DNA from 3 places in the Gottfriedia sp. OAE603 genome. Region 2 is predicted to be linked to each of the others. Evidence: a T-box and tRNA genes for the amino acid it is inferred to sense, from the RefSeq annotation. Region 2 holds a T-box; the other regions hold tRNA genes.

Evidence for each region. The T-box of region 2 lies ahead of serS (serine--tRNA ligase). A T-box ahead of a tRNA ligase gene usually reads a tRNA of that ligase, here a tRNA-Ser.
Region 1: it encodes a tRNA-Ser, which carries the amino acid that the T-box ahead of serS (serine--tRNA ligase) is inferred to sense. The anticodon was not compared.
Region 3: it encodes a tRNA-Ser, which carries the amino acid that the T-box ahead of serS (serine--tRNA ligase) is inferred to sense. The anticodon was not compared.

What each region holds. Positions count from the first base shown of each region.
Region 1 covers NZ_JBEUNN010000001.1:642,815-646,128, reverse strand. The annotation lists tRNA gene ABID96_RS03235 (tRNA-Leu) at 134-216, opposite strand; tRNA gene ABID96_RS03230 (tRNA-Leu) at 311-394, opposite strand; tRNA gene ABID96_RS03225 (tRNA-Cys) at 410-480, opposite strand; tRNA gene ABID96_RS03220 (tRNA-Gly) at 487-561, opposite strand; tRNA gene ABID96_RS03215 (tRNA-Gln) at 565-639, opposite strand; tRNA gene ABID96_RS03210 (tRNA-His) at 703-778, opposite strand; tRNA gene ABID96_RS03205 (tRNA-Trp) at 793-866, opposite strand; tRNA gene ABID96_RS03200 (tRNA-Tyr) at 875-959, opposite strand; tRNA gene ABID96_RS03195 (tRNA-Thr) at 970-1,042, opposite strand; tRNA gene ABID96_RS03190 (tRNA-Phe) at 1,073-1,148, opposite strand; tRNA gene ABID96_RS03185 (tRNA-Asp) at 1,157-1,232, opposite strand; tRNA gene ABID96_RS03180 (tRNA-Met) at 1,236-1,312, opposite strand; tRNA gene ABID96_RS03175 (tRNA-Val) at 1,363-1,438, opposite strand; tRNA gene ABID96_RS03170 (tRNA-Glu) at 1,451-1,525, opposite strand; tRNA gene ABID96_RS03165 (tRNA-Ser) at 1,553-1,644, opposite strand; tRNA gene ABID96_RS03160 (tRNA-Asn) at 1,649-1,723, opposite strand; rRNA gene rrf (5S ribosomal RNA) at 1,733-1,848, opposite strand; rRNA gene ABID96_RS03150 (23S ribosomal RNA) at 1,979-3,314, opposite strand, start outside.
Region 2 covers NZ_JBEUNN010000001.1:4,102,833-4,106,146, reverse strand. The annotation lists gene ABID96_RS20755 (D-alanyl-D-alanine carboxypeptidase family protein) at 1-124, shown strand, start outside; gene pdxS (pyridoxal 5'-phosphate synthase lyase subunit PdxS) at 258-1,142, shown strand; gene pdxT (pyridoxal 5'-phosphate synthase glutaminase subunit PdxT) at 1,155-1,742, shown strand; T-box leader at 1,792-2,019, shown strand; gene serS (serine--tRNA ligase) at 2,091-3,314, shown strand, end outside.
Region 3 covers NZ_JBEUNN010000001.1:3,460,846-3,464,159, forward strand. The annotation lists tRNA gene ABID96_RS17600 (tRNA-Glu) at 205-276, opposite strand; tRNA gene ABID96_RS17605 (tRNA-Ser) at 284-374, opposite strand; tRNA gene ABID96_RS17610 (tRNA-Asn) at 379-453, opposite strand; tRNA gene ABID96_RS17615 (tRNA-Ile) at 476-552, opposite strand; tRNA gene ABID96_RS17620 (tRNA-Gly) at 571-641, opposite strand; tRNA gene ABID96_RS17625 (tRNA-His) at 646-721, opposite strand; tRNA gene ABID96_RS17630 (tRNA-Thr) at 727-802, opposite strand; tRNA gene ABID96_RS17635 (tRNA-Phe) at 831-906, opposite strand; tRNA gene ABID96_RS17640 (tRNA-Asp) at 915-990, opposite strand; tRNA gene ABID96_RS17645 (tRNA-Met) at 994-1,070, opposite strand; tRNA gene ABID96_RS17650 (tRNA-Ser) at 1,269-1,361, opposite strand; tRNA gene ABID96_RS17655 (tRNA-Ile) at 1,370-1,446, opposite strand; tRNA gene ABID96_RS17660 (tRNA-Met) at 1,454-1,527, opposite strand; tRNA gene ABID96_RS17665 (tRNA-Ala) at 1,547-1,619, opposite strand; tRNA gene ABID96_RS17670 (tRNA-Pro) at 1,630-1,706, opposite strand; tRNA gene ABID96_RS17675 (tRNA-Arg) at 1,744-1,820, opposite strand; tRNA gene ABID96_RS17680 (tRNA-Leu) at 1,831-1,917, opposite strand; tRNA gene ABID96_RS17685 (tRNA-Gly) at 1,926-2,000, opposite strand; tRNA gene ABID96_RS17690 (tRNA-Leu) at 2,024-2,107, opposite strand; tRNA gene ABID96_RS17695 (tRNA-Lys) at 2,124-2,199, opposite strand; tRNA gene ABID96_RS17700 (tRNA-Thr) at 2,207-2,279, opposite strand; tRNA gene ABID96_RS17705 (tRNA-Val) at 2,283-2,358, opposite strand; rRNA gene rrf (5S ribosomal RNA) at 2,364-2,479, opposite strand; rRNA gene ABID96_RS17715 (23S ribosomal RNA) at 2,609-3,314, opposite strand, start outside.

The DNA of each region.
Region 1 (3,314 bases), 3.5 Mb from region 2:
CCAGAATAAATACTTATTAAGTAGAGCAATCCCCTTTATCCCATTAACAAATCTTCTTCTTTTCAACTTACTCCTAAATAAAACAAAAAAAGGATCTTGCATACAGCAAAATCCTTCTTTCTATTTTATATGATAGCGGTGACAGGACTTGAACCTGCACGTCCGTGAAGACAATAGATTTTGAGTCTACCGTGTCTGCCATTCCACCACACCGCCAAAACGATATACAACAATTATAGTATATGACCTATTAATTGTCCAATTATATCTGAATATAAAAACCTCTTACATTTGTAAGAGGTTTTTTTGATACCGAGGGCCGGACTCGAACCGGCACGGGGTCAACCCCCGCAGGATTTTAAGTCCTGTGTGTCTGCCATTCCACCACCCCGGCATGGGAAAATTAAAAAGGCGGTAACCGGATTTGAACCGATGATAAAGGTTTTGCAGACCTCTGCCTTACCACTTGGCTATACCGCCGTAATATGGAGCGGAAGACGGGGCTCGAACCCGCGACCCCAACCTTGGCAAGGTTGTATTCTACCGCTGAACTACTTCCGCATGTGGCTGGGCTACCTGGATTCGAACCAGGGCATGACGGAATCAAAATCCGTTGCCTTACCGCTTGGCTATAGCCCATCAATTTATATATTATATAAAGTAATATATACTTATATCACTTAATTGCTACAATAATTTATATGGGGCGACTGATGGGAATCGAACCCACGAGTGTCGGAACCACAATCCGATGCGTTAACCACTTCGCCACAACCGCCATTATTATTAAATTGGCAGGGGCAGTAGGAATCGAACCCACACCAAAGGTTTTGGAGACCTCTATTCTACCGTTAAACTATGCCCCTATAATAAATGGTGGAGGGGGACGGATTCGAACCGCCGAACCCACAGGGAGCGGATTTACAGTCCGCCGCGTTTAGCCACTTCGCTACCCCTCCGGTTAAAGAGTGCCGACTAGAGGACTTGAACCCCCAACCTACTGATTACAAGTCAGTTGCTCTACCAATTGAGCTAAGTCGGCATTTTTTATTTTTTATCTTTTAAAATAAGATGGTGGCTCGGGACGGAATCGAACCGCCGACACGAGGATTTTCAGTCCTCTGCTCTACCGACTGAGCTACCGAGCCAACTTAAATGGCGGTCCCGACCGGGATCGAACCGGCGATCTCCTGCGTGACAGGCAGGCATGTTAACCGCTACACCACGGGACCATTTGGTTGCGGGGACAGGATTTGAACCTGCGACCTTCGGGTTATGAGCCCGACGAGCTACCAGACTGCTCCACCCCGCGATAATGTGGATACTAATTAGTTTAGTTCCATGAATATTCATTTAATAATATGGTGGAGGATGACGGGCTCGAACCGCCGACCCCCTGCTTGTAAGGCAGGTGCTCTCCCAGCTGAGCTAATCCTCCATAATATAAAAGTGGTGACCCGTACGGGATTCGAACCCGTGTTACCGCCGTGAAAGGGCGGTGTCTTAACCGCTTGACCAACGGGCCAATTTATTGGAAGTCCTAATTTAAATGTGGCGGAGAGCAAGGGATTTGAACCCTTGAGACAGGGTTACCCGCCTACACGATTTCCAATCGTGCTCCTTCGGCCACTCGGACAGCTCTCCAAAATGGCTCCGCAGGTAGGATTCGAACCTACGACCACTCGGTTAACAGCCGAGTGCTCTACCACTGAGCTACTGCGGAATAATCAGAACCAAGCGACGTTCTACTCTCACAGGGGGAAACCCCCAACTACCATCGACGCTGAAGAGCTTAACTGCCGTGTTCGGTATGGGAACGGGTGTGACCTCTTCGCTATCATCACTTGATTCAATTTCCTTGGGACATTAATCATTATATCAAAATATCTACTAAAGTCAATGACTTTTTGCTAATATTTTTTAACGATTGAATGATTTTTTGTACCCTCAAAACTAGATAATGTCATTATCAAACTTGTTAGTTAAGTCCTCGACCGATTAGTATCAGTCAGCTCCACGTGTCACCACGCTTCCACCTCTGACCTATCAACCTGATCATCTCTCAGGGGTCTTACTAGCTTAACGCTATGGGAAATCTCATCTTGAGGGGGGCTTCATGCTTAGATGCTTTCAGCACTTATCCCTTCCACACATAGCTACCCAGCCATGCTCTTGGCAGAACAACTGGTACACCAGCGGTGTGTCCATCCCGGTCCTCTCGTACTAAGGACAGCTCCTCTCAAATTTCCTGCGCCCACGACGGATAGGGACCGAACTGTCTCACGACGTTCTGAACCCAGCTCGCGTACCGCTTTAATGGGCGAACAGCCCAACCCTTGGGACCGACTACAGCCCCAGGATGCGATGAGCCGACATCGAGGTGCCAAACCTCCCCGTCGATGTGGACTCTTGGGGGAGATAAGCCTGTTATCCCCGGGGTAGCTTTTATCCGTTGAGCGATGGCCCTTCCATGCGGAACCACCGGATCACTAAGCCCGACTTTCGTCCCTGCTCGACTTGTAGGTCTCGCAGTCAAGCTCCCTTATGCCTTTACACTCTTCGAATGATTTCCAACCATTCTGAGGGAACCTTTGGGCGCCTCCGTTACTCTTTAGGAGGCGACCGCCCCAGTCAAACTGCCCACCTGACACTGTCTCCGAGCCGGATAACGGCTCTAGGTTAGAATTTCAATACAGCCAGGGTAGTATCCCACCGACGCCTCCACCGAAGCTGGCGCTCCGGCTTCTCAGGCTCCTACCTATCCTGTACAAGCTGTACCAAAATTCAATATCAAGCTGCAGTAAAGCTCCACGGGGTCTTTCCGTCCTGTCGCGGGTAACCTGCATCTTCACAGGTACTATAATTTCACCGAGTCTATGGTTGAGACAGTGCCCAAATCGTTACGCCTTTCGTGCGGGTCGGAACTTACCCGACAAGGAATTTCGCTACCTTAGGACCGTTATAGTTACGGCCGCCGTTTACTGGGGCTTCAATTCAGAGCTTCTCCCGTAAGGGATAACCCCTCCTCTTAACCTTCCAGCACCGGGCAGGCGTCAGCCCCTATACTTCGCCTTACGGCTTCGCAGAGACCTGTGTTTTTGCTAAACAGTCGCTTGGGCCTTTTCACTGCGGCTCTCCCGGGCTTGCACCCAAAAGAGCACCCCTTCTCCCGAAGTTACGGGGTCATTTTGCCGAGTTCCTTAACCATAGTTCTCTCGCTCACCTTAGGATTCTCTCCTCGCCTACCTGTGTCGGTTTGCGGTACAGGCACCTATTTCCTCGCTAGAAGCTTTTCTTGGCAGCGTAGAATCAGG
Region 2 (3,314 bases):
TTTAGTAGTAGATAAAGACGTAGAAAAAGCAAATTGGTTCGTATTAACATTTAGAGCGATTGGTTCTTTCTTTGGGAATTTATGGGGAAGTATCGTTGATGGCATAAGTGGATTATTTAAATAATTATAAAATACTGTAACTTCAATTGTTAAGTTGACCATTTTTCAGTAAAATGGGAATTAGGTAACTTTTCAATGGGAGAAAATCGTAAATAATTTTGTTACCTAGAATGTTTTAATAATGGAGGGGCAAGACAATGAATTTAACAGGAACAGATCGTGTAAAACGTGGCATGGCAGAAATGCAAAAAGGCGGCGTTATTATGGACGTAGTAAATGCTGAACAAGCTAAGATAGCAGAGGCAGCTGGTGCAGTTGCAGTTATGGCTTTAGAAAAAGTACCATCTGATATTCGTGCAGCTGGTGGAGTTGCTCGTATGGCTGATACAAGTATTACTGAAGAAATTTTAAACGCAGTTAGCATTCCTGTAATGGCTAAAGCGCGTATTGGACATATCGTTGAAGCTCGCGTTTTAGAAGCAATGGGAGTAGACTACATTGATGAGAGTGAAGTATTATCACCTGCTGATGATATCTTCCACATTAATAAATCTGATTACACAGTTCCATTTGTTTGTGGTTGTCGTAACCTAGGTGAAGCACTTCGTCGTATTGGTGAAGGTGCATCTATGCTTCGTACAAAAGGTGAGCCTGGTACAGGAAACATTGTTGAAGCAGTTCGTCACTTACGCCAAATTAATGGAGAAATCCGTAAAGTTGTTGGATTATCACTTGATGAATTAATGGTTGAAGCGAAAAACCTTGGCGCTCCATATGAATTATTACTTCAAATTAAAGAACTTGGCCGTTTACCGGTAGTTAACTTTGCAGCTGGTGGAGTAGCAACTCCTGCTGATGCAGCGTTAATGATGGAATTAGGTGCTGATGGTGTATTCGTAGGATCTGGTATCTTCAAATCAGAAAACCCAGAAAAATTTGCTAGTGCGATTGTACAAGCTACTACTCACTATCAAGATTATGAATTAATTGCAAACCTTTCTAAAAACTTAGGTCCAGCTATGAAAGGTATCGATATGAGACAACTTGCAGCTGCTGATCGTATGCAAGACCGTAGCATTTAAGTTGGTGACACGATGAAAATTGGTGTATTAGCTTTACAGGGAGCAGTTCAAGAACATATTAATGCAATTAAGGCATCAGGTGCCGAAGCGGTAATTGTGAAGCGTGTAGAGCATTTAGAAGGATTAGATGGAATTGTGTTACCAGGTGGAGAAAGTACTGCAATGCGTAAGTTACTTGACCATATTGGTTTACTACAGCCATTAAAAGATAAAATTGAAAATGGTTTACCTGCATTTGGTACATGTGCTGGCATGATTTTGCTTTCAAAAGAAATTGCAAATGATGATACAGTACACCTAGGCGTAATGGATATGGTTTCAGAGCGTAATGCATTTGGTAGACAAGTAGATAGTTTTGAAGTGAATATTCCTATAAAAGGAGTATGTGAAGACTTTCCGGCGGTATTCATTAGAGCACCATTTATTCGTTCAGTATCTGGTGATGCGGAAGTAATAGCAGAGCATGATGGTAATATTGTTGCTGTTAAACAAAATCATATGTTGGCTGCATCGTTCCATCCGGAATTAACAAACGATTATCGCTTAATGAATTACTTTGTAAGCATGGTTAAAGAAAAAAATGCTAAATTAAGTATGTAGCTATTGAAAAATGTAAATGCTTATAGTAAATTATAATAAAATTTAATTGTCTAAAGCGATGAAAGAAAATAGTAACAAGTTCTTAATTTCTAGAGAGTCGGTGGTTGGTGCAAACCGATAATGAAGTCTTGTGAATCCATTCTTGAGCGAGTTGTGGAATACTGATTTTAGTTAGTAAATAACTCCGGTTATATAGTCCGTTAAACTATACTAAGGTGGAAGAATTATTTATTATTCTTCAATTAGGGTGGCAACGCGGGTAGCTCTCGTCCCTTTATAGGGATGAGGGCTTTTTTGTATTCTTTTTTAGCATCCTTTAGACAACTAAGAAAAATAGGAGGAATGAAAATGTTAGACGTTAAGTTATTACGTAGCAATTTTGAAGATGTAAAAGCAAAATTACAGTTACGTGGTGGAGATGTAAGCTATATTGAAAAATTTGAAGACTTAGATTTAAAGCGTAGAGAACTACTTGTTGAGGTTGAAGGTTTAAAAAGTCGCCGAAATGAAGTTAGTCAAGAAATCAGTGTTTTAAAGCGAGAGAAAAAAGATGCTGAGGCTTTAATTGTTGAGATGCGTGAAGTGGGCGACAAAATTAAAGACCTAGATGAAGAAATTAGAGGGTTAGAAGAGCAACTGGATGCAATTCTATTTACAATTCCAAACTTAGTAAGTGATTCAGTTCCTGAAGGATTAACTGAAGATGATAACGTAGAAATTCGTAGAATCGGTGAAGTTCGTAAATTTGAATTTGAACCGAAACCACACTGGGATTTAGGCGTAGATCTAGATATTCTAGATTTTGAGCGCGGTGCTAAGGTTACGGGTAGCCGTTTTACATTCTATAAAGGTCTAGGGGCAAAACTTGAGCGTGCTTTAATTAGCTTCATGTTAGATCTGCATACTGAAGAGCATGGTTATACAGAGATGTTACCTCCAAACCTTGTAAATCGTTCAAGTATGATTGGGACTGGTCAGCTTCCAAAATTTGAAGAAGATGCATTCCGTATTGAAAAAGAAGATTTCTTCTTAGTACCGACTGCGGAAGTACCAGTTACAAACTACCATCGTGACGAGATTTTAGATGGCTCACAATTACCGATTGCATATACAGCATATAGTGCATGCTTCCGTTCTGAAGCAGGATCTGCTGGTCGTGATACAAGAGGTTTAATACGTCAACACCAGTTTAATAAAGTTGAACTTGTTCGTTTTGTTAAACCAGAAGAATCTTATATTGAGTTAGAAAAATTAACAGCTCATGCAGAAAAAGTGCTTCAATTATTAGAATTACCATACCGTGTTATCACATTGTGTGCTGGTGATATTGGTTTCTCTTCTGCAAAAACTTATGATATTGAAGTTTGGTTACCAAGCTATGACGCTTACAAAGAAATTTCTTCTTGTAGTAATTTTGAAGGCTTCCAAGCAAGACGTGCGAATATTCGCTTCCGTCGTGAACCGAAAGGAAAGCCAGAATTTGTTCATACATTAAATGGTTCTGGTCTGGCAATCGGTCGTACAGTATCTGCTATTTTAGAAAACTACCAACAAGCAGATGGTTCAATTGTC
Region 3 (3,314 bases), 640 kb from region 2:
CATTATGAAATAATCTCTGCTTTCAATATCTTGCTTTGTAATTTTCATTTGAATTCATATCTTATAACACACTATTTTATTGAAACTCTAAATTTGATTTCATATTCTGCTTGTCATATTAGAAGTAAGATATATAACATATATTCTTAGACAATTAAAAAAGCTCAGTTACCTGTGTTATCACAAATAACTGAGCTTTAGATATGACCCGTACGGGATTCGAACCCGTGTTACCGCCGTGAAAGGGCGGTGTCTTAACCGCTTGACCAACGGGCCGTTAAAATGGCAGAGAAGAAGGGATTCGAACCCTCGCACCGCGTTAGCGATCTACACCCTTAGCAGGGGCGCCCCTTGAGCCACTTGGGTACTTCTCTATAATGGCTCCGCAGGTAGGATTCGAACCTACGACCACTCGGTTAACAGCCGAGTGCTCTACCACTGAGCTACTGCGGAACAATAAATAATATAATATATATGGTGGGCCTAAATGGACTCGAACCATCGACCTCACGCTTATCAGGCGTGCGCTCTAACCAGCTGAGCTATAGGCCCATAAATATTATATAAAAAAGCGGGTGATGGGAATCGAACCCACGACCGAAGCTTGGAAGGCTTCTATTTTACCATTAAACTACACCCGCGTAATGGGGCGACCGATGGGAATCGAACCCACGAATGCCGGAACCACAATCCGGTGCGTTAACCACTTCGCCACGATCGCCATAATGGTGCCGACTAGAGGACTTGAACCCCCAACCTACTGATTACAAGTCAGTTGCTCTACCAATTGAGCTAAGTCGGCATTACATTACTAAATATAAAATTTAAAATGGTGGCTCGGGACGGAATCGAACCGCCGACACGAGGATTTTCAGTCCTCTGCTCTACCGACTGAGCTACCGAGCCAATTTAAATGGCGGTCCCGACCGGGATCGAACCGGCGATCTCCTGCGTGACAGGCAGGCATGTTAACCGCTACACCACGGGACCAATTGGTTGCGGGGACAGGATTTGAACCTGCGACCTTCGGGTTATGAGCCCGACGAGCTACCAGACTGCTCCACCCCGCGATAATGTGGATACTAATTAGTTTAGTTCCATGAATATTAACTTGTTAAGACCATCCCAATCTCAGGATGTTTTTGCAAGTAGCAGCTCGATTGGTATGCTGAAGTTATTCCTTCGAAGCATATTCGTTCGTGCTCCACCCCGCGATAATGTGGATACTAATTAATTTAGATCCATGAATATTAATTTAATAAAATAAATGGAGGAGTAAGAGGGATTCGAACCCCCGCGGGCTGTTACACCCCTGTCGGTTTTCAAGACCGATCCCTTCAGCCAGACTTGGGTATTACTCCATATTTAGTGGTGGACCTTGTAGGACTCGAACCTACGACCGGACGGTTATGAGCCGTCTGCTCTAACCAGCTGAGCTAAAGGTCCTTAAAAGTAGCGGCGGAGGGAGTCGAACCCACGACCTCACGGGTATGAACCGTACGCTCTAGCCAGCTGAGCTACACCGCCATAATTTAATTTTTTTAAGTGGAGCCTAGCGGGATCGAACCGCTGACCTCCTGCGTGCAAGGCAGGCGCTCTCCCAGCTGAGCTAAGGCCCCGAAATGAAAATGGTCGGGAAGACAGGATTTGAACCTGCGACCCCCTGGTCCCAAACCAGGTGCTCTACCAAGCTGAGCCACTTCCCGTTTAGAATACAGGTAATCTTTTGCTTTTTGAATAATATGGCGCGCCCGAAAGGACTCGAACCCATAACCTTTTGATCCGTAGTCAAACGCTCTATCCAATTGAGCTACGGGCGCATATTAAAAATGGTACCGAGGGCCGGACTCGAACCGGCACGGGGTCAACCCCCGCAGGATTTTAAGTCCTGTGTGTCTGCCATTCCACCACCCCGGCAGCATATGTGGAGCGGAAGACGGGGCTCGAACCCGCGACCCCAACCTTGGCAAGGTTGTATTCTACCACTGAACTACTTCCGCATATATACTGTTTAAAAAGTAAATGGTGCGGGTGAAGGGACTCGAACCCCCACGCCATAGGCGCCAGATCCTAAGTCTGGTGCGTCTGCCAATTCCGCCACACCCGCATATTTTACTATAAAATGGTGAGCCATGAAGGATTCGAACCTTCGACCCTCTGATTAAAAGTCAGATGCTCTACCTACTGAGCTAATGGCTCAAAAGAGTGCCGACTAGAGGACTTGAACCCCCAACCTACTGATTACAAGTCAGTTGCTCTACCAATTGAGCTAAGTCGGCATATGGTGGAGGATGACGGGCTCGAACCGCCGACCCCCTGCTTGTAAGGCAGGTGCTCTCCCAGCTGAGCTAATCCTCCATCAAACCAAGCGACGTTCTACTCTCACAGGGGGAAACCCCCAACTACCATCGACGCTGAAGAGCTTAACTGCCGTGTTCGGTATGGGAACGGGTGTGACCTCTTCGCTATCATCACTTGATTCAATTTCTTGGGACAATAATCATTATACCAAAATACCAACTAAAGTCAATAACTTTTTGCTAATATTTTTTAACGATTGAATGATTTTTTGTACCCTCAAAACTAGATAATGTCATTATCAAACTTGTTAGTTAAGTCCTCGACCGATTAGTATCAGTCAGCTCCACGTGTCACCACGCTTCCACCTCTGACCTATCAACCTGATCATCTCTCAGGGGTCTTACTAGCTTAACGCTATGGGAAATCTCATCTTGAGGGGGGCTTCATGCTTAGATGCTTTCAGCACTTATCCCTTCCACACATAGCTACCCAGCCATGCTCTTGGCAGAACAACTGGTACACCAGCGGTGTGTCCATCCCGGTCCTCTCGTACTAAGGACAGCTCCTCTCAAATTTCCTGCGCCCACGACGGATAGGGACCGAACTGTCTCACGACGTTCTGAACCCAGCTCGCGTACCGCTTTAATGGGCGAACAGCCCAACCCTTGGGACCGACTACAGCCCCAGGATGCGATGAGCCGACATCGAGGTGCCAAACCTCCCCGTCGATGTGGACTCTTGGGGGAGATAAGCCTGTTATCCCCGGGGTAGCTTTTATCCGTTGAGCGATGGCCCTTCCATGCGGAACCACCGGATCACTAAGCCCGACTTTCGTCCCTGCTCGACTTGTAGGTCTCGCAGTCAAGCTCCCTTATGCCTTTACACTCTTCGAATGATTTCCAACCATTCTGAGGGAACCTTTGGGCGCCTCCGTTACTCTTTAGGAGGCGACCGCCCCAGTCAAACTGCCCACCTGACACTGTCTCCGAGCCGGATAACGGCTCTAGGTTAGA